Regions from separate parts of the Antrihabitans spumae genome, predicted to be linked through region 4. Evidence: riboswitches for the same ligand, from Rfam matches in the RefSeq annotation. Region 4 holds a riboswitch; each other region holds the start of a gene.
What was found. A riboswitch is a leader RNA that binds a small molecule or an ion and turns the genes downstream of it on or off. The one in region 4 is predicted to bind S-adenosylmethionine.

Region 1 (7,312 bases), on a different contig from region 4:
GCGACCGGCAATGCGGGGGCCAAGATGATGTTCGTTCGCGGCAAGGTCAAAGTGAGCGGCTCGATCGGGTTCGCCGCGGGATTTATGAAGATGTTCGAGGTTCCGTCAGCCTGAGCGGGTACTTGCGCTCGGCATCACCGTGTGTGAGCCTCAGTAACGGGTAACTCAGCATCAAGAGCTTTTTCCGGACAATGACGTCGAGGAAAGGTCCTTCCGCGTGACTCAGTCGACCGCAGCGCTACATCTGGGATCCGGTGAGCCGGTCCTGCTCCTGCAGCCATTTATGCTCTCCCCTCATGTCTGGCGCGGTGTCGCCGAGCGATTGGCGGAGTCCTACGAGGTCTTCGCGCCCGCCTTCGCGGGTCACTGGGGTGGGCCTCCCCTGAACGGGTGGGACGCCAGCGCCTCCGCGATCGCCGACGCCGTTGAGAAGCAACTCGACGAACTCGGCTGGAACACCTGCCACATCGTCGGCAACTCGCTCGGCGGTTGGGTCGGTTTCGAACTCGAACGTCGCGGTCGCGCGCGCACCCTGACCGCTGTGGCTCCAGCTGGCGGCTGGCGTCATCTGAGCCCGGACGCAATCCTGGTCGGTCTCAAATTTCTTTCACTCGGTCCCCTCGTCGGGATCGGCAAACTCGTCGGCGGCTTCGTGGCCCGAAATCGCCTCGTACACCGAGCTTTCCTGCCCCTGGTGAGCAAAGATGCGAAGGCCGTCGAGCCACAGGACGCCGAGGCGATGATTCTCGCCGCGTCGAACTGCAGAGCATTCCTGCCCGTGCTGTGGTCCGGACTCAAGGGTGGCGGAGTCACCGGCCTTGCCGATGTCAAGGTGCCGACTCGGCTGCTGCTGTGCGAATACGACCGCATCATCCCCATGCGCCGCTACGGGAGCATGTTCATCGACGAGCTTCCGGCGGTCGCCGACCGAGTCACGATGGAAGGCGTCGGCCACTGCCCTCAGCTGGAGGCACCGGAGAAGGTGGCCGCGCTGATCTCCGAACACGTCGCGTCCTATCGGCCGCACCTGCGAGCGGTATAGCGGGTCAGTCGGCGGTCCGGCGCTGTGCAAGAACCGAGATCCCGAGTACGAACAATCCGGCGATGGCAAGCATCGCTCCGACGGCTGCCGGCGCGGTGTAGCCGAGACCTGCGGCGATGACAATGCCGCCGAGCCACGCACCCGCTGCGTTGGCGATGTTGAGCGCCGCATGGTTGAGCGCGGCGGCCAACGACTGCGCATCTGCCGCCACGTCCATCAGCCGGGTTTGCAGCCCGGGGACCAAAGCGGCTCCCGCCGCGCCGATGGCGAACACGCCGACAACTGCGGTATACGGGTTGTGCGCAGCAGCGACGAACAACGCGAGCACGACGGCCATCGTTGCCAGCAGCGCGAAGAGGCTGGGAATCAACGCCCTATCGGCGAGGATGCCGCCGACGATGTTGCCGACGACCATCCCGACGCCGTAGACCATCAGAACGACCGGAACCCAGGCGATCGGCAACCCGGCCACGTCGGTCAGCGTGGTGCTGACGTAGGTGTACACGGCGAACATGCCGCCGAAGCCGACAGTGCCGACCGCAAGGGTCAACCACACCTGGGAGCGGCGCAGTGCACCGAGTTCGGTGATCGGATTCGTTATGGCGACGCCGTGCAGGTCCGGCACCCAACGCACGAGCGCGGCGACCGTGGCAACGCCGATGACGGTGACGATCGTAAAGGCGCTGCGCCAGCCGAAATGTTGACCAAGGGCAGCGGCGGCCGGGACCCCGACGACGTTCGCGACGCTGAGGCCGAGCATCACCGTGGCAACGGCTTTGGCTCGCTGTCCAGCGGGAACGAGTGACGCGGCGGCAAGGGACGCGACACCGAAATACGCACCGTGTGGCAAGCCTGCGACGAAGCGCGAGACCATGAGCCACTCGTAGCTCGGCGCGAACACGGTGGCGGCATTGCCGATGGTGAAGGCGACCATCAAGCCGATGAGGACCAGCTTTCGCGGGAGGCGTGCCGTGGCGGCTGCAAGCAGCGGGGCTCCGACGACGACGCCAAGCGCGTAGGCGGAAATGACATGGCCCGCGGTCGGCTCGGATACGCCGATGCCCGACGCGATGTCGGGAAGTAGGCCCATCGCCACGAATTCGGTGGTGCCGATACCGAAACCACCCATCGCGAGGGCGAGCATCGCCCAGCGGCGGGTTCCGGAGTTGGCCGAGTCGGTGCTGGCCAGCTCAGCACGTGGCGCGGTTGTAGTAGGCACGCTTGCGTACAACCGCCTCGAGGAGCGGAAATCATCCCGATGCGGCGGTGAAGTCGGTCACTGACAACAGGCGGCTATCAGCGCAATGCCTTCTGCAGGTTCTCGTCGAGTGCGCCGAGGAACTCCTCGGTCGTCAGATAACCCTGATCGCCGCCGACCAGCAGTGCGAGGTCCTTCGTCATCTGACCGCCCTCGACGGTCGTGATGACAACGTCTTCCAGCGCCTGCGCGAAGCCGATCACGTCGGGAGTGCTGTCTAGTTTGCCCCGGTGCTCCAGTCCACGGGTCCACGCGAAGATCGATGCAATCGGATTCGTCGATGTCGGCTTACCGGCCTGATGCTGCCGATAGTGCCGCGTGACCGTACCGTGCGCCGCTTCGGCCTCGCAGGTCTTGCCGTCCGGCGTAAGCAGCACCGAGGTCATCAGGCCGAGGGAGCCGAAGCCCTGGGCGACCGTATCGGACTGCACGTCGCCGTCGTAGTTCTTGCAAGCCCAGACGTAGCCGCCCTCCCACTTCATCGACGACGCGACCATGTCGTCGATGAGGCGGTGTTCGTAAGTCAATCCGGCGGCGTCGAACTCGGCCTTGAACTCTTTTTCGTAGATGTCCTGGAACGTGTCCTTGAACTGGCCGTCGTACGCCTTGAGGATCGTGTTCTTCGTGGACAAATACACCGGATAGTTCTGCTGCAGGCCGTAATTCAGCGAGGCCCGCGCGAAGTCGATGATCGACTGATTGAAGTTGTACTGCCCCTGCACGACTCCGCCGAGGCTTTCCTCTGTGAAGTGCACCAACTCGTGCTGGATCGGTTCGTCGCCGTTGTCGGGTGTGTAGGTGATGGTGACGGTGCCCGGCCCGGGGACCTTGAAGTCGGTCGCGCGGTATTGATCGCCGAACGCGTGGCGGCCGATGATGATCGGCTTGGTCCAGCCAGGGACCAACCGCGGCACGTTGGAGATGATGATCGGCGCACGAAAGATCGTGCCGCCCAGTATATTTCGAATCGTGCCGTTGGGCGAACGCCACATCTTCTTGAGGCCGAATTCCTCGACGCGATCTTCGTCCGGCGTGATGGTCGCGCACTTGACGCCGACACCGTGCTTCTTGATGGCGTTGGCGGCGTCGACCGTCACCTGATCGTCGGTCTCGTCCCGATATTCGATGCCGAGGTCGTAGTACTCCAGGTTCACGTCGAGATAAGGATGGATCAGCTTTTCTTTGATGAACTTCCAGATGATCCGCGTCATCTCGTCGCCGTCGAGCTCGACGACGGTGCCTTCTACCTTGATCTTCGACATGGGTGTTTCGCGTCCTCCTGAGAAGGTCTTCCCTCGGTGCTGCGGCCGCGAACGCACCTTGTGGGCGCGCTTGCGGCATCAACAGTCAACGTATACGGCTGCGCCTGTCAGCGTGCCTATCAATGCTAAACATGACGGTCGTCCGTGTCGGAACACAATCTGCCAACCCCGGTAGTTCGATTATTCGGAGCGGACATATACGATGTTCGCCAGGTCACGAGCATCAGCGACAAGCCCCGGCTCGCTGGTCGGCAACCCTCCTTCGCGGCGGGGTGCCCCGGGTGATGACAAGGCCCTCGACAGTCGAGAGCAAGCGCGCCGTAGGAGGTTTCAAAATGTGTTGCTGTAGCGGATAGACCCCATCCCCCGCCCCGCATTCCCATTACCTTTCTCTGGAGTTTCCATGACTGAATCCGTTGCGCCCGAATGGTCTTTCGAGACCAAGCAAGTTCACGTCGGCCAGGTCCCCGACGGCACGACCAACGCGCGCGCACTGCCGATCTACCAGACCACGTCCTACACGTTCAACAACACCGACCACGCCGCAGCCCTGTTCGGACTTGCCGAGCCTGGCAACATCTACACCCGCATCATGAACCCGACTCAGGATGCCGTCGAACAGCGCGTCGCGGCACTCGAAGGCGGCGTCGCAGCTCTGCTCGTCGCATCGGGTCAGGCCGCCGAGACCTACTCGATTCTGAACATCGCAGGCGCCGGCGACCACATCGTGTCGAGCCCTCGCCTCTACGGCGGCACCTACAACCTCTTCCACTACTCGCTGCCCAAGCTCGGCATCGAGGTGTCGTTCGTCGAAGATCCGGACGACCTCGAGCAGTGGCGCGCCGCAATCCGCCCGAACACAAAAGCCTTCTTCGGTGAGACGATCTCGAACCCGAAGAACGATATCTTCGACATCCCCGGTGTCTCGGCCGTCGCGCACGAGTCGGGTATCCCGCTCATCGTCGACAACACCGTCGCGACGCCGTACCTGATCCAGCCGCTGAAGCACGGCGCCGACATCGTCGTGCACTCCGCGACGAAGTACCTCGGCGGACACGGTTCCGCCATTGCCGGCGTGATCGTCGACGGTGGCACGTTCGACTGGACTCAGGGTCGCTTCCCCGGATTCACGACACCCGATCCCAGCTACCACGGTGTCGTGTTCGCCGATCTCGGCGCGCCGGCCTTTTCCTTGAAGGCCCGTGTCCAGTTGCTCCGCGACCTCGGTGCGGCAATATCGCCGTTCAACGCCTTCCTGATCAGCCAAGGTATCGAGACCTTGAGCCTGCGGGTCGAGCGTCACGTCCAGAACGCCAAGGCGGTCGCCGAGTGGCTCGAAGCCCGTCCTGAGGTGACGTCCGTTGCCTACGCAGGCCTGCCGTCGTCGCCTTGGTACGAGCTCGGACAGAAGCTCGCGCCGAAGGGCGCAGGCGCGATCGTGGCGTTCGAGGTGGCCGGTGGCGTCGACGCAGGCAAGCGCTTCGTCAACGCGCTGACGCTGCACAGCCATGTCGCTAACATCGGTGACGTGCGTTCACTGGTGATCCACCCGGCTTCGACGACCCACTCGCAGCTGACTCCCGAGGAACAGCTCGCATCGGGTGTCACCCCCGGTCTCGTCCGTCTGGCAGTCGGCATCGAAGGTATCGCCGACATTCTTGCCGACCTCGAGGTTGGGCTGACGGCGGCAGCATCTTGACAGTGAGTAAATCTCGAGCAGCACGTCCGGAGGCGGTTCTGCCGCCTCCGGACGGGCGGCTCGGCAGCGTGTCGATCGGCGAGGTCGTACTCGAAAGCGGCGCAGTGATTCCCGAGGTCACCCTCGCGGTCCAACGCTGGGGCGCGCTGTCTCCGAACAAGGACAACATCGTGCTCGTCGAGCACGCGCTGACCGGCGATTCGCACATCACCGGTCCCGCGAACTCCGAGCATCCTTCACCCGGTTGGTGGAACGGCATGGTCGGGCCGGGCGCACCGATCGACACCGACGAATGGTGCGTCGTGGCAACCAACGTGCTCGGCGGCTGCCGCGGCACCACGGGCCCCGGTTCGATCGCACCGGACGGCAAGGTCTGGGGTTCCCGTTTCCCCGAAATCTCGATCCGCGACCAGGTGTCGGCCGAAATCGCTCTTGCCGATGCCTTCGGTGTCGAGCGGCTCGCATCGGTCGTCGGCGGATCCATGGGCGGCATGCGTGTGTTGGAGTGGATGGTCGGTGCGCCCGATCGCGTGTCCTCCGCACTTGTGCTCGCCGTCGGGGCTCGCGCGACAGCCGACCAGATCGGCACACAGACGACCCAGATCGCCGCGATTCAGGCCGACCCGGACTGGCAGGGCGGCGACTATCACGGCACCGGCCGCACTCCGACGACGGGCATCGGCATCGCCCGCCGGATCGCACATCTGACCTACCGGACCGAGTTCGAACTCGACCATCGTTTCGAGAACTTCTCGCAGGAGGACGAAAACCCCTGGGAGGGTGGGCGTTACGCGGTCGAAAGCTACCTCGAGCACCAGGCCGAGAAGCTGATCGCGCGCTTCGATCCCGCAACCTACGTCCTGCTGACCGAGGCGATGAACCGCCACGACGTCGGTCGCAACCGAGGTGGCGTCGAAGCCGCGCTTCGTGCAACGCAGGTGCCGTGTGTGGTCGGCGGTGTCGACTCCGATCGCCTGTACCCGCTGCGGACCCAGCAGGAACTCGCAGACCTCCTACCGGGTTGTCGTGGGCTGGAGATCGTGCATTCGAAGGACGGTCACGACGGCTTCCTCACCGAAGCGACAGCGGTCGCAACACTGCTGGACGAGACGATGGAACTCGCGCGACGGGGTTAGATCTTTGCCGCTAACCCGTGCCGAGCGGATCGATCGATGCAGCAAGCAGAACGATTGCCGCGCCAACCGCTGTCATCGCGCCGACATCGAACCATCGACCCCTGACTGCGAGCAGCCCGACGCGATCGGTCGGTAGACACAGCCGAAACGCCGCGCCGAGCAGGGTCGCCGAGCCGAACACCAATGCTCCGCGACGCCACCGTTCGGACAGGATGAACACGACGGCAAGTGCGACGACCGCGACGACCACCACCATCGGGAGGTGGCAGCGGACGTACAGCACGATGCGACTGCGGCCGGTCCGGCTCGTCACTTGCTCGTCATTCCTGTTCGGCCCGTTCGACGACATTGGACAGCAGGAATGCGCGAGTGAGCGGTCCGACACCACCCGGGTTCGGTGAGAGGAAGCCTGCAACATCGGCGACGTCGACCGCGAGATCGCCAACACGTCCATCGGGACCACGGGTCGCGCCGACGTCGATGACCGCAGCGCCCGGCCGGACCATGTCCTTGGTGATCAATCCCGGTACGCCCGCTGCCGCAACCACGATGTCGGCACGACGCACTTCGGCGGCGAGATCACGAGTTCCGGTGTGGCACAGCGTCACTGTGGCATTCTCAGACCGTCTGGTCAGCATGAGGCCAAGCGGTCGGCCGACGGTGATGCCGCGGCCGACAATGACGACGTTCGCACCGGCGATCGGCACGTCGTAGCGCCGCAGGAGGTGGACTATGCCCCGCGGCGTGCACGGCAACGCCGACTCCTTGCCGAGCACCAGACGGCCGAGGTTGACCGGATGCAGACCGTCGGCGTCCTTGTCGGGATCGATCCGTTCCAGCGCGGCGTTCTCGTCGAGGTGCTTCGGCAGCGGGACCTGGACGATGTAGCCCGTGCAGGCGGGATCGGCGTTCAGT
Region 2 (7,312 bases), on a different contig from region 4:
CCCACGGTTGTCTTTCCAACAGGTGAACGGCGCGCGATCTCGACACGGTGTCGAATGTCCGGTCTCAGGCTAACGCCAGGCCAAGCGGTTCGCTGCCCTGCGAAGGAAGATCGCGGCCGTGTCCTGTGTTGTGCCACACAGTGGTTTTGTGGGAGTGGTGTTGTGGGAGTCGAGGAAGGAGCTTCAGATGGCGGTCGAGGTACCGGAAAACGTGACGGGCCGGCTGAACACCGAAACCGTCATCTGGTTGACGACGGTCGGCAAGACGGGCACACCCGCCCCGACCCCTGTGTGGTTTCTGTGGTCGGGAAGGGAGTTTCTCGTCTTCAGCCAGCCGGAAGTCGGGAAGCTCGCGAACATCGGTCGCGGTCCGGCGGTGGCGCTCAATTTCAACAGCAGCGCCAAAGGCGGCGCGGTGTCGGTGTTCACCGGTATCGCCCGGGTCGACGACGCCGGACCGACCGACGACGAATGGCAGCGCTACGTCGCGAAATACGCCGACGACATCGTCGGGCTTGACTACACGCCCGAGAGGTTTCTCGCCGACTACTCGGTGCTCGTTCGGATCGAGCCGGACAAGCTGCGCGGTTGGTAATCGTCGATCCGTGAACATCCTGGCTGCGGCGTCGGGGCGGGAGTAGCGTGGCGTCGTGTCCGGATCGGATTCCTACGTCGTCGGCGGGTATCAAACCGACTACGCGCGGAACTGGCATCGAAGCGGCCTCGGCTACGACGCATTGTTCGCCGAGACGATCACGCGTGCGTTGACCGCCGCGGCAGTCGACGTCGATGAGATCGAGGTCGTCCACGTCGGAAACGCCTTCGGTCAGTTGTTCACCGGGCAGGGCCACCTCGGTGCGATGCCGGCGACAGTGCTGCCCGAACTATGGAACGTACCGTCCTCGCGCCACGAAGGTGCCTGTGCGTCAGGCAGTTTGGCTGTTCTCGGTGCGATGGCAGACCTCGAATCCGGCCGCTACGACTGTGCCTTGGTCGTCGGTGCCGAACTGGAGAAGACAGTGCCCGGCGAGGTCGGGGCGAAGCATATGGGTGCCGCCGCCTGGGTCGGTCACGAGGCGCAGGACACGAACTTCGTGTGGCCACGGATGTTCGCCCTGTTGGCCGACGAGTACGACCGCCGCTACGGACTCGACGAGACCTATCTGCGCGCTATCAGCGAGCTCAATATCGGCAACGCGAGCGCCAATCCGTGCGCGCAGACCAGGGATTGGGAGTTCGGTCCTGCCAGCTTCGGTACCGACGACGCCGCAAACCCCGTCGTCGACGGGCGGCTGCGGCGCCAGGACTGCAGCCAACTGACCGACGGCGCTGCGGCAGTTGTGCTCGTGTCGAATCGATTCCGACGAACGCCCGATCGCGCACGGATCGCCGGGTGGGGGCACCGGACCGTCGGTCTACCGCTCGATCAGAAACTGCAACGCAGCGCCGACGACGTCTACGTCCTGCCGCACGTCAGGCAGACCTTCCTGGATGCGCTCGGGCGTGCGGCGCGCGGGTCGGTGGACGACGTCGACGGCGTCGAGGTGCACGACTGTTTCTCGATGTCGGAGTACCTGGCGATCGACCATCTCGGCATCACACCGCCTGGGGAAAGTTGGAAGGCCGTCGAAGCCGGTGTGTTGGCACGCGACGGTCGGTTGCCGGTGAATCCGAGCGGTGGATTGATCGGTGGCGGCCATCCTGTCGGCGCGACCGGCGTCCGGATGTTGCTCGACGCCTACAAGCAGGTCACCGATCAGGCGGGGGACTGCCAGGTCGACGGCGCGCGGACGTTCGGGACTTTGAACATCGGCGGCAGCACAACGACCGTTGTCAGCTTTGTCGTCGAGACCGATGCGAGTACACAGAAGTCAGGGGCGTTGTGACAAATATCGAGCTGGTCGGCAGGGTACTGAGTTCGTTGCCAGCCGACGACGATCACCCGTACCGAACCGGAGCCTGGGCGCCGCAGGTCACCGAATGGGATGCGCCCGATCTCGAGTTGGTCGAAGGTGCGATACCCACCGATCTCGACGGCATCTACCTGCGCAACACCGAGAACCCCGTGGCCCCGTCAATCGGCCGATACCATCCATTCGACGGTGACGCGATGGTGCACGTCGTCGGCTTTCATGACGGAAAAGCATTCTACCGCAACAGATTCGTGCGCACCGAGGGTCTGCTGGCCGAGCAGGAGGCCGGACATGCGTTGTGGGCGGGCATATCCGAGCGACCGTCCAAGGCGATTCGTGAAGACGGCTGGGGCGCCCGCGGGCGGATGAAGGATTCGTCGAGCACCGACGTCGTTGTCCATGCGGGTGTTGCGATCACAAGCTTCTATCAGTGCGGTGACATGTACCGGCTCGATCCACTGACCCTCGACGATCTTGGCAAATCGACGTGGCACGGGCAGTTCCCCAGTGACATAGGGGTTTCCGCACACCCGAAGGTCGACGAACGCACCGGCGAGATGCTGTTCTTCAACTACGGCACCGACGCGCCCTACATGCACTACGGCGTTGTCGACGCAGACGATCGTTTGGTCCACTACGTCGACATCGAACTGCCGGGTCCGCGTCTGCCGCACGACATGGCCTACACCGAGAACTACGCGATTCTCAACGATCTGCCGTTGTTCTGGGACCCCGACATCTTGAAGAAGGGCGGTCACGCGTCGAGGTTTCGGCCGGACCTACCCACCCGGCTCGGAGTCATTCCGAGGCGCGGACAGTCGAGTGAAATCCGTTGGTTCGAAGCGGATCCCACGTATGTGCTGCACTGGTCCAACGCTTACGAGGACGGCGACGAGATAGTGTTGGAGGGCTACTTCCAGGACAATCCCGAGCCGTCGGTGCCGCCCGAATCGAGCTACTACCAACGTCTTTCGAGGTTCCTGTCGTTGGACGGTATGCAGACGAGGTTGCATCGATGGCGCTTGAACATGCGGACCGGCGCGACGACCGAAGAGCGGCTGAGCGAATCGTTGAGTGAGTTCCCGATGCTGAACCCCGACTACATCGGTCGGCCGCATCGCTACACCTATGCCACGACCGGCGTTCCGGGGTTCTTCCTGTTCGACGGGCTGCTCAAACACGACGGCACGACGGGAAATGAGGAGCACTACTCGTTCGGAGACGGCGTCTTCGGCAGTGAAACCGCGATGGCGCCCCGAATCGGGTCCACGGCTGAGGATGACGGCTACTTGATCACGCTCACTACCGACGTCGGCAACGATCGTTCCGAGTGTCTGATCTTCTCGGCGGCCGACATCACACTCGGACCGATCGCGCGGCTACGGTTGCCCGAGCGCATTTCCAGTGGCACCCACAGCACCTGGGCCTCCGGTGACAGTTTGCCGAATTGGCCTTCGGCCTCGTGAGTCCTTTCGGTGGGCCCGCCCGCCGAAAAGACTCACGAGCGGCGGAGCCGCCTAGGCCGACGCGAGGGTTCCGATGCCGAGGGCCGCAAGCATTCCCGCGCTCACGCGGGCCAGCCACTGAGTAACTTTGGGCCGCTTCAAGACGACGACCGCGCGTGACGCCGCGAAGGCAAGCGCCGCCATGACTGTTCCGGCCACCGTGGCCTCGATTACGCCTAGCGTCAAGGTGTTTCCGAATGTCACGTCGGTGACGAACTGCGGAACCACAGCAAGGTAGAACAGGCCGACTTTGGGGTTGAAGACGGTCGAAAGGAAGCCTGCGGCGGCCGCCGACTTCATCGACGCCGCGACCGCAGTCAACGGTTCGCCGGACTTGGCGGCATTGCGTCGATGCTCCAACAGAGCGTGCACACCCAGGTAGACGAGATAGATACCGCCCACGATCTTGAGTGTCCGATACGCCACGGACGACTGCTCGAGCAACGCGGCAAGGCCAGCAGCGACAACGATTGCCCAGGCGATCCCGCCGAACGCGGACCCGACCGCTGCAGCCAGGCCCGGTCGCACTCCCGCGATGCTGTAGCGAACGACCAAGAACATGTCCGGTCCGGGCGTTACTGCCAGCAGCACGCACAGGCCGGCGAAGCTGAGGAGCAGGGTGATCGTCACCCAGCGATGAGAACGCACTGGTAGGCGGTTTGGCAAACCATTTGAGCTCAGGGGGCGAGTTGCTCGGCGACCGCTATCAGTTCGGGGCTGTCGAGCGACTCCTGGACACACCGCGCGAACAGCCAGAGTCGGAGCCGGTCGCGGTCCAGATCGAGTAGCGCGGCCATCCGTCCGACGAAGGATTCAGGATCGGCGGTGAGCCGGTCGGAGGCGTCGAGCAGGTACTGAATCGGGTCGTAGGCAGGGTCGCCGAGGTAAGGCTTCGGGTCGATCGCGAGCCACGGTTCGCGTGCAGCGGCGAGGACGTTCTCGGCATGTAGGTCGGTGCACAGCAGTACGTGCCGATCTGCGGTCGAAGGCAGTGTTCTGAGCAACTCGATTCCCGCCGCTGTGATGCCTGGGTCGAGTTCATAGCTGGGTGCGTCCTGCAATTTCAGGTCGAACTCGTCGGCCCACAGATCGCACATACTGCTCAGTGGACGGAACGGATGTGGTGCCGCGGGTTCGATCCAGAGGCGTTGCAGGAGTTCGGCTATCACTTCGTCTCGCTGCAGCGGTGGCAGTGCGGCAGACAATGCGGTCCCGGGATCGCATTCCTCGATCAGTAGCGCGCAACTGTCTGTGGTTGTCACCGAATCGACCAGTCGCACAGCGCCGTTGCCGTTCCACACTCGGAGTGCGTCGGCGTCGTGCAGTGCCTCTTCGTGCCGCCACCCTACTTTGAGTACGAGGTGGTCCCCATTGTCGTTGCGCGCCTTCGCAACCCAGGATGCGACCCCGCCAGGTTGGAACGGGCGACCGACTGTGAGGGACCAACGCGCGGACAACTCGTCGATGATGCCGGGCAGGTGCTCGATCCAGGTCCGTCGCCCGACCGTGGCGAATCCGCGGGCGATCAGGTCGTCGTCGTCGTCGTCCTGCACCGACTCGAGCAGCAGGGATGGCAACTCTAATTCGCTCACGTCGCTTCAACGTACAGGGCCTCCGGCCTCGTGCGTCCTTTCGGCGGGCCCGACCTCCGAAAGGACTCACGACTCGGCGCCCCGGTTGACAAATTCGCGAGAGTTCTGCCAATCTTGGCGCAGGTCATGAGTACCAGCGTTTAGCCCCGGCTTGCTGGTCGGCAACCCTCCTCCGCGGTGGGGTGCTCCGGGTGACGACCTGGCTGACGTCCAAATACCTGGGCGCGGCAAGCGCGGACTCCGAGGTTTACAACCACCGACGGGTCCCTGGGACGATGGGATTTCGTGATGACTGCTGTATTGACCGCCGCTGTTGCCTGTGCGCCGCTGGCCCGAGTTTCAGGCTGTGACCTGCAGGTTCCGCTCGTGCAGGGTGGCGAATGCACGTACGCAAACCTCGACTACGCGGCGAGTGCGCCTGCCTTGGCTGCAGTGACCGACTGCGTTGCCGACGTGCTGCCGTACTACGCAAGTGTCCACCGTGGTGCCGGCTATGCGTCTCGCGTGTCGACCGACTGCTACGAAGGGGCCCGCGAATCCGTCGCCCGTTTTGTCGGCGCCGCCGACGACCAGGTCGTCGTCTTTACCAGGAACACCACAGACTCGTTGAACCTCCTTGCCTCCTGTGTCCCGGGCGACACCGTTGTGCTCGATATCGAGCATCACGCAAATCTGTTGCCCTGGAACAAGAACGGGCGTCGAGTGGTGACTGCCGCCGCGACGATCGACGAGACCGTCCGCCGTGTGATCGCAGAATTGTGCAGCCGTCCCGCTGCGCTCCTTGCCGTAACCGGTGCCTCCAACGTGACAGGCGAAGTACTGCCTATCGCGCGGCTTGCCGAGATCGCACACAGTTGTGGCGCAAGGATTCTCGTCGACGCTGCGCAGTTGGCGCCGCACCGTCGCATCGACCTCGCGAGCAGTGGCGTCGACTATCTCGCCTTTTCGGGACACAAGCTGTACGCGCCGTTCGGCGCGGGAGTCCTTGTCGGACGCCGTGATTGGCTCGATGCTGCCGAACCGTACCTCGCCGGTGGGGGAGCGGTCCGCGAAGTCGGCCTCACCAGCACGGAGTGGGCACCTGCTCCGCAGCGTCACGAGGCAGGCAGTCCGAACGTCATCGGTGCGGCGGCGCTGGCGGCAGCCTGCGAGCACCTGTGCACCCTCGATTGGGACGTCGTTGCCGATCACGAGCGCGACCTGTCCGATCGGCTTCGACGCGGCCTGGAACGACTGAACGGCATCAAGATTCTGCAGATCTGGGACGACACTGCCGATGCCGTCGGCATCGTGACCTTCACGGTCGACGGCTACGACCCGAGTTACGTTGCTGCCTATCTGTCTGCGGAGCACGGCATCGGCGTACGTGACGGACGATTCTGTGCGCACCCGCTCCTCGCGCGACTCGGAGTTCCCGCGGCGGTCAGGGCGAGCGTCGGACTCGGCACCTCGAGCTCTGACGTCGAACGCCTGGTGAACGCCGTAACCACACTGTGCGAAACCGGCGCGACCTGGCATTACGAAGAGATCGACGGCCGTTGGGATCCGAGCCCAGACACGAGATCCTTTCCGCGTCCCCAGTTTCGATCACCGCGAGGAGATGGCTCGCCTGCCTGCAAGTAGCGCGAGTACGCTCGCACTTATGGCATGGGAATCGAAGGGACGTCGGCTGGGACTCGTCCAGCGTCGACATGTCGATCTGTGCCGCACCGCGTCCGGCACCTGTTGAGGTCGAAGCTTTCGAACTGTTTCACATTCGAATCCGTTTCGCCCTTCAGCCCGTCACGCACGCATTTCGAGGGAATGTACCCATGTCATCGTCGGTTGTCCTTGCTCCAACCCGTCCGTTTCGTGTTGCGCTCGAACTGAGAAGTCGCCCAGCGCATGCTGATTACTGGATCGAACTGACCAACCCGCACGGATCGTCTGGGCCGCTGGATCTCGTTGCGGTCCCCCCGACCGTCGTTCGCATCACCGCGACCGACCTTCGTGAGGCGCAGCGGATTCGGCAAGGCATTCGTGCCGACCTCATCGGCAGCGGCCGGGACCCTGAATCGGTCACGGTGTTACTCGACATCGAAACCATCGTTGCCGCAACCGCTGCGGTCGCGCGGGGTCGGCTCGCCGAGGTCGAGTCCGATCCGCTGACCCGTCGTCGGAACGACTCGATCTCCTACATCGGGACGCCGTCCGGCTTGGTCGGATTGATCGCTGACATCCGGACCGCCGAGGTCGCCGACGGTGTCACAATCCGCCCGCTCGAATTGCCTGGCTCGTTGGATTTGATTGTGCAGCAGGTGGT
Region 3 (7,312 bases), on a different contig from region 4:
CGACAAGCGAACGAAAGGACCTTTCATGTCGTGGTTACGACATACCGCGGTCGCGCTCGCTGGTGTCGCAAGCGTCGGCTTCACGGGCGCTGCGGCGTCAGTAGTGCTATCCGACATGGGCGTCGACATGCCCACCAAATCGATCTTCGACTTCGCCATGCCGAATACGCCGAGGCCAAGTGGCCCGGTAGCCGTCAGTGGCGTCAATGGAGTGGACGCTGCGCGCACTGTCGCAGTCGATCTCGCAACCGCGACCGAAGTCGCACACCTGCTGCTCGATACAGCAACGCAGGAATCGGTGACCGCACCGAATCTCGTCACACCGTACAAGCCTGCACTCGAGGCGAAGGTGACCGTCGACGACTATTACCTCGGCGCAGCGGTCTCGCCTGTACGGTCACGCGTGGTCGGGCTCGATTTCACGACCAATATCCTCGACGTGATCCCGACCTTCGTCCGAGCCTTCTACGATCCCGATCCGAACTCCAAAGGTCCGACCGAGATCCGTACCGAACTCGACGGACGTGTCGGTGAAGTCAACGTCGTCGTTTCCGATCCGGATGTCGGCGAACGAGAAGTCACCCTCACCCGCACCGACGCGGTCTGACCCAGCCGGAGTGCTGCATCACCTCAGACGTTGAAGTACTTCGCCTCGGGGTGATGCAGAACGAACGCGTCGGTCGACTGCTCCGGATGCAGCTGCAGCTCTTCCGACAGCACGACACCGATTCGCTCGGAATCGAGTAGCGCAACCAGCTTCGCCCGATCTTCCAGGTCCGGGCACGCACCGTAGCCGAAGGAGTAACGGGCGCCGCGGTAGCCGAGCTTGAAGTACTCCGACACATCGGACGGGTCGTCCTCGGCGAGACTGTGACCGCCGAGCACCAATTCCTCACGGACGCGGCGATGCCAGTACTCGGCGAGAGCTTCGGTCAGCTGTACACCGATGCCGTGTACCTCGAGGTAGTCGCGGTAGGAGTCGGCAGCGAAAAGTTCGTTGGCGAAATCTGCGATCGGCTGACCCATCGTCACCAATTGGAACGGCAACACGTCGACGGAACCGTCCGCAACGGCCTTCTCCCTCGACCTGACGAAGTCGGCGATACACAGGAAGCGGTCGCGCTGCTGGCGCGGGAACGTGAAGCGATACCGTTCCGCCGCATCGGGTTCCGGGCTCTCGAGCACGATCACGTCGTCACCCTCGGACACGGCCGGGAAGTAGCCGTAGACAACCGCGGCATGAGCGAGGATGCCGTCGCTGGTGAGGCGATCGAGCCAGTACCGCAGGCGCGGACGTCCTTCCGACTCGACCAGCTCCTCGTACGTCGCGCCTTCGCCTGCCCGCTGACCGCGCAGTCCCCACTGGCCGAGGAACAGAGCACGTTCGTCCAACAGATTCGAATATTCGGACAGCGCAACACCTTTGACGATGCGACTCCCCCAGAACGGCGGTGTCGGCACAGGAAGATCTGCCGCGACGTCGGAGCGCTCGGGAACAACGACGGGAACCTCTGCGGCCTTTCGTTTTTCGGCGATCTTGCGGGAACGCTCGTGCCGCGCTTTACGTTCGGCCGCCTTCTCACGTTCCGCGATCGCTTCGGGGCTGTCCGGATCGGGTCCACCGCCGCGTTTGCGCGTCATGATGGTGTCCATCAACCGCAGACCTTCGAAAGCGTCACGGGCGTAACTGACTTCGCCGTCGTACACCTCGGTCAGGTCGTTCTCGACGTAGGACCGTGTGAGCGCCGCGCCACCGAGCATGACGGGGAACTGCCCCGCAACACCCTTGGCGTTCAGTTCGAGCAGGTTCTCCTTCATCACGACTGTCGACTTCACGAGCAGGCCGGACATACCGATGACGTCGGCCTTCTTGTCGATCGCGGCATCGAGGATCGACGCAATCGGTTGTTTGATACCGAGGTTGACGACCTCGTAGCCGTTGTTCGACAGGATGATGTCGACCAGGTTCTTACCGATGTCGTGGACGTCGCCCTTGACGGTCGCGATCACCATGCGGCCCTTGCCGTCGTCGTCGGTCGCCTCCATGTGAGGTTCCAGATAGGCGACAGCAGCCTTCATCACTTCGGCAGACTGCAGCACGAAAGGCAACTGCATCTGACCGGAGCCGAACAGTTCGCCGACCGTCTTCATCCCGGACAGCAACGTCTCGTTGATGATTTCGAGGGGCTTCTTGGTGAGCATCGCCTCGTCGAGATCGACGTCGAGACCGTTTCGGTCACCGTCGACGATCCGGCGTTCCAGCCGCTCGAACAGCGGCAGCTTGGCCAACTCCTCGGCTCTCGACTCACGGGCATCGGCCGCCGAGACGCCTTCGAACAGCGCCATCAACGTCTGCAGCGGGTCGTAGTCGTCGCGGCGACGGTCGTAAACGAGGTCGAGTGCGGTCTGCCGCTGTTCCTCGGGGATCCGCGCCATCGGCAGGATCTTCGACGCATGCACGATCGCGGTGTCGAGACCGGCCTCGATGCACTCGTTCAGGAACACGGAGTTGAGCACCTGCCGCGCAGCGGGATTGAGGCCGAACGAGATGTTGGAAAGCCCGAGTGTCGTGTGGATCTCCGGATGCAGCCGCTTGATCTCGCGGATGGCCTCGATCGTCTCGATGCCGTCGCGCCGGACCTCCTCCTGGCCCGTCGAGATCGGGAACGTGAGAGCGTCGATGATGATGTCGCTCTCCGACAATCCCCAGTTGCCGGTGATGTCCGCGATCAGCCGCTCGGCGATCCGGACCTTCCACTCGGCGGTACGCGCCTGACCCTCTTCGTCGATCGTCAACGCGACGACCGCCGCACCGTGTTCCTTCACGAGCGACATGATCTGCTGGAAGCGCGAATCGGGTCCGTCGCCGTCCTCGTAGTTGACGGAGTTGACCGCGCAACGCCCGCCGAGGTGTTCTAGACCAGCCTTCAGCACAGCGGGTTCGGTGGAGTCGAGCATGATCGGCAACGTCGACGCGGTCGCCAATCTGCTTGCGAGAGCAGACATGTCCGCGGCACCGTCACGGCCAACGTAGTCGACGTTGAGGTCGAGCATGTGCGCGCCGTCGCGCGTCTGATCCTTCGCGATATCGAGGCACTTCTCGTAGTCCTCGGCAAGCATCGCCTCACGAAAAGCCTTGGAGCCGTTGGAGTTCGTACGTTCGCCGATCATCAGGATGCTGGCATCCTGCTCGAAAGGCACTGCCGTGTAGAGCGAAGAAACGCCAGGCTCGCTGATGTGCTTACGCGTGCCCCGCTCGACATCGCGCACGGCCGCCGCAACCTGACGAATGTGCTCTGGCGTTGTGCCGCAACAGCCGCCGACCAACGCCAGACCGTATTCGCGTACGAAACCACTCAGTGCGATTGCCAGCTCTTCCGGTGACAGCGGGTATTCCGCGCCGTTGGCACCGAGGACTGGCAGACCTGCGTTCGGCATCACCGACACCGGCAGCTTCGAGTACTTCGAAAGATGGCGGAGGTGCTCGCTCATCTCGTCGGGTCCCGTTGCGCAGTTGAGCCCGATCAGGTCGACGCCGAGCGGCTCGATAGCCGTCAGCGCGGCGCCGATCTCGCTGCCGACCAGCATGGTTCCGGTTGTTTCCACAGTGACGTGGGTGATGATCGGCAGCCGCCTGCCGAGCTTTGCCATCGCGTTCTGGCTGCCGATGATCGCGGCCTTGACCTGCAGCAGGTCCTGACACGTCTCGATCAGGATGGCGTCGGCACCACCGTCGATCATGCCGAGCGCGGACTCCGTGTAGGCGTCGCGCAACACGGCGTACGGGGCGTGTCCGAGGGTGGGCAGCTTGGTGCCGGGGCCCATCGAACCGAGGACGAAACGTGGCATCCTGTCGCGACCTGGACCCATCTCGTCGGCAACGTCGCGCGCTAGCTGAGTGCCCTTCTCGGACAGCTCACGAATGCGATCGGAGATGTCGTAATCGGCAAGGTTCGGCAGGTTGCAGCCGAAGGTGTTCGTCTCGACTGCGTCGGCGCCCGCTTCGAAATACGCGCGGTGAATGTCTTTGAGCACATCGGGGCGCGTGTCGTTGAGAATTTCGTTGCAGCCCTCCAGCCCGAGAAAATCGTCGAGGGTGAGGTCGGCAGCCTGCAACATCGTGCCCATCGCACCGTCGCCGATGACAACACGCTGATCGAGCGCATCGAGCAGTGCAGAGTGCAGTGGCAAAGACATGCGCTCCAGAATAGTGGGGGCCTCAACAGTGTGATCTTCAGACGTATCCGGCTCACGGCCAGAACTACGCGGTGCAGCGGCAACCATCGGCACATCCCCTCGTCTATCCACGCTTGCCGCACCCGAATCGGACGTGCGGCCTGGTCGTCACCCGGAGCACCCCACCGTGGCGGAGGGTTGCCGACCAGCGAGCCGGGGCTGTGCGCTGGTACTCATGACCAACGTCAAGGCTGGCAGGGGATGGCTTTCGTTGTCAAACGGCGCTATGTGAAGAGGCGGACCCGCCCTGGTCGTAGGCTGTGTCGGTGAGTTCCGAAGAGTTCCCGGTCGTAGCCGACCTCGATCTGCCTACGCTGCGCGATCCGATCCTCGTCGCGGCGTTCGAAGGCTGGAACGACGCCGGTGATGCGGCAAGCGGTGCAGTCGAGCATCTCGAACTGATCTGGGATGCCGAGCCGCTGGCAGAGCTCGATTCCGAGGATTATTACGACTACCAGGTAAATCGACCGACGGTGAAGCAGATCGACGGCGTCACCCGGGAGATCCAGTGGCCGTCGACCATGCTGTCGGTGTGTTCGCCTCCCGGTAGCGAACGCGATGTTGTGCTGCTTCGCGGTATCGAGCCCAACATGCGCTGGCGCAGTTTCTGCGACGATCTGCTCGAATTCGTCGAGCAACTCGGCGTCAGCACCGTCGTGATCCTCGGCGCGCTGCTCGCCGATACCCCGCACACCCGCCCGGTTCCGGTCACCGGTTCGGCCTACAGCAAAGAGGCCGCCGAGCAGTTCAAACTCGAACAGACCAGGTACGAGGGCCCGACCGGCATCACCGGCGTGCTGCAGGACCACTGCGTCAAGGCGGGTGTTCCCGCGGTGTCGTTCTGGGCGGCCGTTCCGCATTACGTGTCGCAGCCGCCCAATCCGAAGGCGACGATCGCCTTGCTGCAGCGGGTCGAGGACGTGCTCGACGTCGAGGTTCCGCTCGGTGAACTACCGACCCAGGCCGAGGATTGGGAAGAGGCGGTCACGGAGATGACGGCCGAGGACGAAGAAATCGCCGAGTACGTCCGCTCGCTGGAAGAACGTGGCGACGCCGAGATCGACATCTCCGACGCCATCTCCAAGATCGACGGCGATGCGCTCGCAGCCGAATTCGAAAAGTACCTTCGCCGGCGCGGGCCTGGCAGCTTCGGACTGTAACCACGGGTGAGGACCACAGCGTGAGTCGCCTCCGCACGCTCGCCCTCTACGCGGGTGGGTTTCTCGGACCGTTCGGTGGCGGAGTCGTCACGGCGATGCTCCCGGAGATGGGCAACGACCTCGGCGTCAGCTCTCCCGCAGCAGCATCGACGCTCGCGGCGTACCTGTTCCCCTTCGCAATCTTGATGTTGGTCTCCGGCACACTCGGTGCACGCTGGGGTCAATTCCGCACTGTCCGAATCGCTTACGCCGTGTACGTCGTCGCGTCGCTGGCCTGCGTCGTCGCACCGAGTCTGTCGTTTCTGTTGGTACCGAGAGCAATTCAGGGGTGCGCGAATGCCTTCACCACTCCCCTGCTGTTGGCATCGCTTGCGTCGATAACTCCCAAGGCGCGGCTCGGTCGTGCGCTCGGCACGTTCTCGGCACTGCAGGCAGCAGGCCAGACGACGGCGCCGCTGGTGGGCGGGCTTGCGGCAGAGGTGAATTGGCGGCTCGCGTTCGTCGCCGTTGCTGTGGTCGCAGCGATATTGGGAATCGTCGGATTGCCCACCGGCGCACAGGTGTCGGGACGCGAAGTGAAGCTGCGCCAAGCTTTACGGCCGGATGTCGTACGCATCGGACTGGTCGCGTTCCTCGGATGGGGCGCACTCGGCGGTCTGAACTTTCTGGTCGCCTTCCGCGCCGAGGATGCGTTCGGCCTCGGCCCCACGCAGCGTGGCCTGCTGCTCACCGGCTTCGGAATCGCAGGAATCATCGCCGCCCGGCCCGTCGGAAATGCGATCGACAGGATCGGTGCGCGCCGGTCGGTACTGATCGGCGCCACCTGCGGTGCCGTTCTCGTCACGCTCGCGGGGACCGCCGGACTGCTCGTCGTCGCCGCTGCCGCGTGGGCCGCCGCAGGCGTTGCGGGTCAGGGCATCCTCGTCGGCGTCAATGCAGCGGTACTCGGCCTGCGCGGACCGAATCAGGGCGGCGCGCTCTCGGTTGTGCAGTCGTTGCGCTTCTCGGGGCAGGCGCTCGCGCCGGTGCTGCTCACACCGCTCTACGGTGTGCACCCGACCACTGCGTTCGTGATTCCCGCGGTGCTGCTCGCACTGGTGGCACCGGTGCTGATGCCGCGTCCGCGGGCCGAGACCGAACCGGTCTGACATCGCTCGGTGTGCGAGGTAAGCCTTGCCAACTATGATCCGGTGGTGGCGCCATCAACCGAACGTGCGACGACGCGACTCGTCGACGAGCTGGCGCGCCATGGTGAGCGCACAGCAATCGTGTCGGGCACCGACGAGGTGTCCTACCGCCGCCTCGCCGCGCTCGTGCACGATGCCGCCGCACGCTTCGGGACCGAACGGCGGTTGGTGCTGATCGCGGGTCGCAACGACATCGAGGCGGTCGTCGCATACCTCGGAGCGCTCGCCGCCCGTCAGCCGGTGTTACTCGTGCCGGGCGATCCGCAGTACGACGCGACGTCCCTCGTCGATACCTACGATCCCGACATCGTGATCGAACAGCGCAGCGGCAGTTGGCATTTCGACGAACGACGGTCGGTGTCCAGGCACACGCTGCATCCCGATCTGGCACTGCTGCTCAGCACGTCGGGTTCGACTGGTTCGCCGAAGCTGGTTCGCCTCTCACGCGCGAACCTGCGATCGAACGCCGAATCGATTGCAACCTACCTCGACATCCGCCACACCGACCGAGCGATGACCAGCCTTCCGATGAACTATTGCTACGGCTTGTCGGTCCTGCACAGTCACCTGCTTCGGGGTGCCGGAATCGTGCTGACGGACGCGTCTGTCGTCGATGCCGAGTTCTGGGACCTTTTCGGTCGGCATCGGGCGACAACGTTTGCCGGCGTCCCCTATACGTTCGATCTGCTCGACAAAATCGGATTCGAGCACATGCACCTGCCGCATCTG
Region 4 (7,312 bases):
TTCATCGCGACCAATCCGGACGCAACGGGTCCGTCTCGTGAAGGTTCACTGCCCGCAACGGGATCGGTCGCTGCCCTCATCACGCGGGCCACCGGCCGCGAACCGTACTACGTCGGCAAACCGAACCCGCTGATGATGCGCTCGGCGCTGCGCGCGATCGGCGCACATTCCGAGCACACGTTGATGATCGGCGACCGGATGGACACCGACGTCGTCTCCGGGCTGGAGGCGGGACTGCGGACGATTCTCGTGCTCACCGGAATCTCGACCCGGCAGAGTGTCGAGTCGTTTCCCTATCGTCCGACGCTCGTTCTCGACTCGGTCGCCGACCTCATCGGACGAACGCGAAATCCGTTCGAAAGCTGATCGCACCCAGCGCGGGGAGCCCCGACCGCTACTGGCACGATCGAGGAGTGAAGCGCGACGTATCTGCCCATCTCGATGTCGATATCAGAGCTGCGACAACCCTCGAATTCCAAATTGCCGTTGCGAAGCTGCCAGGCATCGAGGTGACCGAGTCGTTGTCGTTCACTCACGACGGCAACCCGGTGGAGGCTGCGGAGATAATCGGCTTGCACGGCACCAGGATTCACAAATTCGAGGTCGGCGAAGGCAATCTCGTTGCGAGCTATCACGCGAGCGTCACCGGTCGCGCCGAACCCGACGAGGCGACCGACTACGACCTCTCGGTCTATCTACGGCCGAGCCGCTACGCCGAGGCCGACAAGTTCTTCGGTTTCGCCGCAAAGGAATTCGGCCAGTACCGCGACTCCGAAACACTGCTCGCGCAGATATCGGGGTGGGTGCGATCCCGGATGTTCTACGTGCCCGGCAGCAGCGATCCGATCGACGGCGCGGCAGACACTCTGCTGTCCGGCGCCGGGGTGTGCCGCGACTACGCACATCTGGTCGTTGCGTTTCTTCGTGCGATGAATGTGCCTGCCAGGGTGGTCGCGGTGTACGCGCCCGGCTGTGTCCCCATGGACTTCCATGCGGTCGCGGAGGCGTACGTCGACGGCGTGTGGCGCGTCGTCGATGCGACCGGTCTGGCACCACGGTCGACGCTGGTACGCATTGCTACGGGCCGCGATTCGGCCGATACGGCGTTTCTCGACAACCACAGCGGCGACATCTGGCTCAACCACGTCTGGGTCACGGTCGTCGTCGAGGGGATGCTGCCGATCGACGACATCACCGAGTTGGTGTCCCTCGGCTAGCTAGGCCAGCTAGCCGTGTTAGCTCAGGGCTTGATCGAGATCGCCGAGCAGGTCTTCGATGTCTTCGAGGCCGACCGAGATCCGGACCACCGAATCGGTGATGCCGATCGCCGCGCGGCCTTCGGGTCCCATTGCTCGGTGCGTCGTCGTCGCCGGATGTGTGATCAGCGATTTCGCGTCGCCGAGGTTGTTGGAGATGTCGACGATGCGAAGGGCGTCGAGCACTTCGAATGCACGCTTCTTGCCCATACCGTCGGGTGCGTCGAGTTCGAACGTGACGACCGTTCCGCCGCCGCTCATCTGGGTCCGGGCAAGCGCATATTGTGGATGCGATTCCAGGTACGGATATTTCACCCAACGGATCGCGTTGTGGCCTTCGAGGAACTTCGCGATGGTCAGCGCGGATTCGGTGGAGTGCCGAACGCGCAGCGGCATCGTCTCCAGTCCCTTGAGCAGGGTCCAAGCGTTGAAGGGGCTCAGCGCCGGACCGGTATGCCGCATAAGGGTTTTGACGGGTCCGTCGATGTAGTCCTGCGAACCGAGGATCGCGCCGCCGAGCACTCTGCCCTGACCGTCGATGTGCTTGGTGCCCGAGTACACAACGACGTCGGCGCCGAGTTCGAAGCTGCGCTGCAGCAGCGGCGTCGCAAAAACGTTGTCCAGCACAACTTTTGCGCCCGCTGCATGCGCGAGCTCGACGACCCGCGGAACGTCGACGAGTGACTGCATCGGGTTGGACGGCGTTTCGAAGAACACAGCCGCCGTCGGTACCGACAGTGCCTGCTCCCACTGGTCGAGGTCGTCACCGTCGACGAAGACGGTCTCGACACCCCAGCGCGGCAGGATTTCGTTGCAGACGACGAAACACGAGCCGAACAGACTGCGCGCTGCGACCAGACGATCGCCTGCGCCGAGCAGTGCACCGAGTGCGGTGAACACGGCAGCCATGCCACTCGCGGTGGCGAAACATGCCTCTGCACCGTCGATGAGCCGCATACGTTCTTCGAACATCGCAACCGTCGGGTTGCCGTAGCGCGAGTAGACGAAATGATCGACTTCGCCGGTGAACGCGGCTTCGGCAGCTCCAGCGCTCTCGTAGACGAAGCCGGACGTCAGATACAGGGCCTCGGCGTTCTCTTCGAAACCCGAACGCATCAGTCCGCCACGGACGCCGATGGTCGCGGGACCGACTCCCGCCGGGAGTGGCTTCTCGAACGCTCCACCGGTCGGGCGGCTGATCTTGCCGTCACTCATGACTGCGTCCAGGGCAACCCGATGGCACGCCAACCGATCGCGCCGCGGTGGCCGTCTGCGTCGATCGGGCCTTCGAAACCTTCGAGAATGTTGTAGGACGGGCCGATCCCTGCCGCGGTGGCTGCCTTTGCCGCGCCGACCGATCGTTGACCCGAACGGCAGAGAAACACGACCGGCCGTTCGACTCCGGGTGTGAGACCTGCCTCTTTCAGCTGGTCGACGAAGTTGTCGTTGCGTGCGCCGCCCGGGTAGCCGACCCATTCGACCAGCAACGACTTGCGGCCGATCGAGGTGGTGTCGGCGACGCCGACGAACTTCCATTCGGCCTCGGTGCGGACGTCGACGAGCACCGCGTCGGGGTGCTCGGTCAACAGATCCCACGCCTGCTGCGGAGTGATATCGCCTGCATAGCTCACGTCATGCGCCTTTCACAATGCCCTGGACTCGCCGGCACTGCACTGGCCTTGGAGTCCGCGCTTGCCGCGTCCGGAATTGAAGCACGGCCAGGTCGTCACCCGGAGCACCCCACCGCGGAGGAGGGTTGCCGACCAGCTAGCCGGGGCTGTTCGCTGGTACTCATGACCTCAGCAGAGGATCGCTCGCTACCCGTGCTTCTGTCAACTTCTGCGTATGCAATCGCGAGTAATTGCGATCAGTTGCACACCAGCCAGCCGCCATCGCTGCGGACGAAGTTCCATTCCGCGACCGGCAGGTCCTTCTCGTCGGCAGCGACGGTGACGTCGGCCTTTGCGCGGTCGCCGTCGACTTTCACGTTCTCGACCTTGCTGTAGGTGATCTTGTCGCCACCGGGCTTCACGACGAAGGCATTGTCGTCGAAACCGGGACAGACAGCACCCTTCAACTGCGCATCCTCACCGTTGCGAGCCTTGATGTAGGCAATGGTCGCCTGGTCGACGCGCTGCGCTTCGGAGACGTTCTCCTCGGCAGGTGACACGATGCCGCCGATGACGATGGCCGCGATGATCGCCGCTACGACCGCGACGGCAGCGATGAACGGGACGGGGGTGCGCTCCCACTTGGACTCGGTGTCGGCGCCCTCGACGACCGCATTCGTGTCTGCGGAATCCGCGGCGACCTGCTGCGCTGCCTCGTCGCCCCTGTTGTTGCGCTTCTTCTTCTTGGCGGTCACGAGGGAATCCTCCACGGGCGCCGCGTGTGGGGCAAACGCGCACCCTGCAAGTCGGCGTGCGGGGTGACGATAGACTTCAACGGCTGAGCCTGCCGCGCACATCTCCCGAGCGGATCGGTTCGGCCGTTGCTTTGGCAGATTAGAGATTTGGCTAATTAGGCTTAGCTAAGTTTAAGCTCGCGTCAGCGAACGTCCATTTCGTCGAAAAGGTGCACGGTAGAAGATGACAGACCAGTCTCGAGCGGCTCAGTCGCCCGCCCAGTCCCGTCCGCTTCGCGTGGCCATCATCGGCGCAGGTCCGGCAGGTATCTACGCCGCTGACGCGCTGATGAAATCCGACGCCGAGGTCAGCATCGACCTCTTCGAACGTATGCCTGCACCGTTCGGCCTCATCCGCTACGGCGTCGCACCCGATCACCCGCGCATCAAGGGCATCATCACCGCACTGCACAAGGTGCTCGACAAAGAGCACGTTCGGCTGCTCGGCAACATCGACTACGGCACCGACATCGATTTGACGACGCTGCAGCGTTTTTATGACGCCGTGATCTTCTCCACCGGCGCCAACGCCGACCGCGCACTCGAAATCCCCGGCGTCGATCTCGAAGGCTCCTACGGCGCCGCCGACTTCGTTTCCTGGTACGACGGGCACCCCGATGTGCCCCGCAACTGGCCGCTCGAGGCCGAGAAGGTCGCTGTTCTCGGTGTCGGCAATGTCGCTCTCGACGTCGCCCGTGTGCTCGCCAAGACCGGCGACGAGCTGCTGCCGACCGAAATCCCCGCCAACGTCTACGAAGGCCTCAAAGCGAACAAGGCCGTCGAAGTGCATGTGTTCGGTCGCCGCGGACCCGCGCAGGCCAAGTTCACGCCGCTCGAACTGCGCGAACTCGATCATTCCCCGACGATCGAAGTGATCGTCGACCCCGAGGACATCGACTACGACGCAGGTTCGGAAGCGGCTCGCCGCAACTCCAAGATCGTCGACATGGTCGCAAACACCATCCAGGACTGGGCGATCCGCGACGTCGGCAACCGCCCCCACAAACTGTTCCTGCACTTCTTCGAATCGCCGACCGAAATCCTCGGCAAGGACGGCAAGGTCGTCGGACTGCGGACCGAACGCACCGAACTCGACGGCACCGGCAACGTCCGCGGCACCGGCAAGTTCAAGGAATGGGAGATCGGCGCCGTCTACCGCGCTGTCGGGTACCTGTCGCAGAACGTCTCGGACCTGCCTTTCGACGATCAAGCCGGGACCGTGCCGAACGAAGCGGGCCGGGTGCTGGACGACGAAGGCAACCACGTCGCCGCGACCTATGTCACCGGCTGGATCAAGCGTGGCCCGGTCGGACTCATCGGCCACACCAAGGGCGATGCGAACGAGACTGTGGCATGCCTGCTCGATGACAGCGAAAGCTTCACCGGCGCAACGGAACCCGAGGAAAGCTCGATCATCGAATTCCTGGAGAGCAAGTCCATTCCGTTCACGACGTGGCAGGGCTGGTACCGCCTGGACGCCCACGAACGTTCCCTCGGTGAGCCGGAGGGCCGCGAACGTATCAAGGTCGTCGAGCGCGAAGACATGCTCCGCGCCAGCGAGCCGCACAAGGCCTAGTAGCGAGCAGCCTGATCCCCCACCTGCCTCGTCCGGGCGTGAAATACGCCGCATCTTGGCTTGCCCGCTTGGCTTGTGGGGCATGCTTAGAGCTGTGTTCGACGCCCATCTTCACATCATCGACCCGCGGTTTCCGCTGGTCGGAAACAACGGCTATCTTCCGGAACACTTCACGATCGCCCAGTACCGCGAGCGGATGAGCGGTTTCGGCGTCGAAGGCGGTGCCGTCGTCAGCGGGTCGTGGCAGGAAACCGACCAGACCTACCTGGTGGCAGCTCTTGCCGAGCTCGGCGACAGCTGGGTCGGGGTGACACAACTAGACCCCGATGCGACCGACGACGACATCGTCGAACTCGATCGGGCAGGGGTACGTGCGATCCGTTTCAACCTCAAGCGCGGAGCCATCGATATCGCCGGGTTGACCCTGCAGGCCTTGCGCGCCCACGAGATTGCCGGGTGGCACGCCGAGCTCTATGTCGACGGCTCGCTACTGCCGTCGCTGGAACCCGTGTTGGCGAAGCTGCCCGCCGCAAGCGTCGATCATATGGGCATGTCCACCGACGGGCTGCCGTACCTGCTGAATCTCGTCGACCGCGGGGTCAAGGTGAAGGCAACCGGCTTCGGTCGGGTCGACATGGACATCCTCGACACGTTGCGGCAGATACATGCGGTGAGTCCCGAAGCATTGATGTTCGGGTCGGACCTACCGGGGACGCGTGCGCAACGTGCGTTCGATGCCTCGGATATCGATGTGATCGCCGACGCCGTCGGCGACGACCTTGCCGCGGTGCTCGATACCAATGCACGCCGGTTCTACCGGGTGCCACCGAAACGTGCTGTCCAGCAGAGCGAATCGTCGGTAGCACTGGGCTGAGGCGCGCATCACGTCGCGATTGCGGCTACCAACCAGATGCCGCTCGCGAGCAGCGCACCGAGCAGTTCGATCAGCATCGAAAGGCCGACCGCCTTGGTGGCGTGCCACGTCGCGGGCCACGCCTGGTCGTGACGCGAAAGCCGCTGCAGCTCGGACAGATACGTGCCGAGGATGAAGCCGATGAACAGGCCGATCACCGGGACGACGAAGAACCCGACGATGCCGAACAGCGCACCGATCACGAGGGACCGCTTCGGCACCCCGGCGTCGCGCATCTTCTTTCCTGGCCAGGTGTACTTGACTACACCCGAGATGACAAGCAGCACAGTGCAAATCGCGAAAACGGCCCAGCTGCTCACACCGCCCTCGACGATCGCCCAGACCAGGATCGCACCGAATACCAGCACAACGCCGGGCAAAATCGGGACCACGACGCCGATGAGACCGACGAGGATCACCAGGCCGACGAGGAGCTCACCCCAGCCGCTCATGCGGCTGCCGCGATCCGAGCGGCAGGTACGAGATTGATCATGGGCCAAACCCTATCCGGGCAAACCACCCATCGCGCGGTGCGCCCGCGCGGGCGAAGTCGCCAACGCTATTGACCCGCGGCCAACGGCACCCGCTCGTGCGTGAAGAACGCCGATTCGTACACTGTCGAATCGTAAGCATGTCGAATCGGAAGCTTGTCGAATCGGAAGCTTGTCGAATCGGAAGCTTGTCGAATCGAGACCCAGCTCCAACCCGGAACGAGGATGCAGAGTGACCACAGCGAAACAAGGCCCGCTAGCCGGAGTACGCGTCGTCGAATTGGCCGGCATCGGACCCGGCCCGCACGCGGCATTGCTGCTCGCCGACCTCGGTGCGGATGTGGTCAGAGTCCAGCGAGCTGGGCAACTACCCGGCGGGATGGATCGCGCACAGCTACGTAACCGGACGGTCGTCGAAGCCAATTTGAAGGACCCCGCGGGAATCGAGATCGTGCTCGACCTGCTCGACCGCGCGGACGTCCTCATCGAGGGCTTTCGGCCGGGGGTTACCGAGCGGCTCGGGCTCGGTCCCGCCGACGTGCACGCCCGTAACCCGAAGATCGTCTACGGCCGGATGACGGGCTGGGGGCAGGAGGGTCCGCTCGCGGATCGGGCGGGCCACGACATCAACTACATCTCCCTCACCGGCGTGCTGCACGCCATCGGCCGCAA

Region 1: it holds a riboswitch for S-adenosylmethionine, as region 4 does, so the genes downstream of both, ACHIRB_RS16390 (bifunctional o-acetylhomoserine/o-acetylserine sulfhydrylase) here and ACHIRB_RS02155 (rhodanese-like domain-containing protein) in region 4, are expected to answer to the same signal.
Region 2: it holds a riboswitch for S-adenosylmethionine, as region 4 does, so the genes downstream of both, ACHIRB_RS22650 (aminotransferase class V-fold PLP-dependent enzyme) here and ACHIRB_RS02155 (rhodanese-like domain-containing protein) in region 4, are expected to answer to the same signal.
Region 3: it holds a riboswitch for S-adenosylmethionine, as region 4 does, so the genes downstream of both, metH (methionine synthase) here and ACHIRB_RS02155 (rhodanese-like domain-containing protein) in region 4, are expected to answer to the same signal.

Annotation. Positions count from the first base shown of each region.
Region 1 is NZ_JBIMSN010000062.1:231,438-238,749, reverse strand. It holds gene ACHIRB_RS16410 (SCP2 sterol-binding domain-containing protein) at 1-114, shown strand, start outside; gene ACHIRB_RS16405 (alpha/beta fold hydrolase) at 218-1,042, shown strand; gene ACHIRB_RS16400 (MFS transporter) at 1,047-2,261, opposite strand; gene ACHIRB_RS16395 (NADP-dependent isocitrate dehydrogenase) at 2,339-3,562, opposite strand; SAM riboswitch class IV at 3,775-3,884, shown strand; gene ACHIRB_RS16390 (bifunctional o-acetylhomoserine/o-acetylserine sulfhydrylase) at 3,966-5,261, shown strand; gene metX (homoserine O-acetyltransferase MetX) at 5,258-6,397, shown strand; gene ACHIRB_RS16380 (DUF3017 domain-containing protein) at 6,408-6,653, opposite strand; gene ACHIRB_RS16375 (bifunctional methylenetetrahydrofolate dehydrogenase/methenyltetrahydrofolate cyclohydrolase) at 6,718-7,312, opposite strand, start outside.
Region 2 is NZ_JBIMSN010000106.1:116,639-123,950, reverse strand. It holds gene ACHIRB_RS22675 (TIGR03667 family PPOX class F420-dependent oxidoreductase) at 188-595, shown strand; gene ACHIRB_RS22670 (acetyl-CoA acetyltransferase) at 651-1,886, shown strand; gene ACHIRB_RS22665 (carotenoid oxygenase family protein) at 1,883-3,379, shown strand; gene ACHIRB_RS22660 (LysE family translocator) at 3,431-4,048, opposite strand; gene ACHIRB_RS22655 (aminoglycoside phosphotransferase family protein) at 4,096-5,010, opposite strand; SAM riboswitch class IV at 5,133-5,250, shown strand; gene ACHIRB_RS22650 (aminotransferase class V-fold PLP-dependent enzyme) at 5,299-6,633, shown strand; gene ACHIRB_RS22645 (putative leader peptide) at 6,611-6,739, shown strand; gene ACHIRB_RS22640 (hypothetical protein) at 6,822-7,312, shown strand, end outside.
Region 3 is NZ_JBIMSN010000016.1:48,991-56,302, forward strand. It holds gene ACHIRB_RS03625 (hypothetical protein) at 26-607, shown strand; gene metH (methionine synthase) at 631-4,197, opposite strand; SAM riboswitch class IV at 4,302-4,417, opposite strand; gene ACHIRB_RS03635 (PAC2 family protein) at 4,503-5,396, shown strand; gene ACHIRB_RS03640 (MFS transporter) at 5,417-6,544, shown strand; gene ACHIRB_RS03645 (AMP-binding protein) at 6,590-7,312, shown strand, end outside.
Region 4 is NZ_JBIMSN010000008.1:64,298-71,609, reverse strand. It holds gene ACHIRB_RS02170 (HAD-IIA family hydrolase) at 1-366, shown strand, start outside; gene ACHIRB_RS02165 (transglutaminase-like domain-containing protein) at 414-1,217, shown strand; gene ACHIRB_RS02160 (O-succinylhomoserine sulfhydrylase) at 1,236-2,471, opposite strand; gene ACHIRB_RS02155 (rhodanese-like domain-containing protein) at 2,468-2,887, opposite strand; SAM riboswitch class IV at 2,940-3,055, opposite strand; gene ACHIRB_RS02150 (Rv0361 family membrane protein) at 3,124-3,621, opposite strand; gene ACHIRB_RS02145 (FAD-dependent oxidoreductase) at 3,845-5,236, shown strand; gene ACHIRB_RS02140 (amidohydrolase family protein) at 5,331-6,110, shown strand; gene ACHIRB_RS02135 (DUF456 domain-containing protein) at 6,119-6,601, opposite strand; gene ACHIRB_RS02130 (CaiB/BaiF CoA transferase family protein) at 6,873-7,312, shown strand, end outside.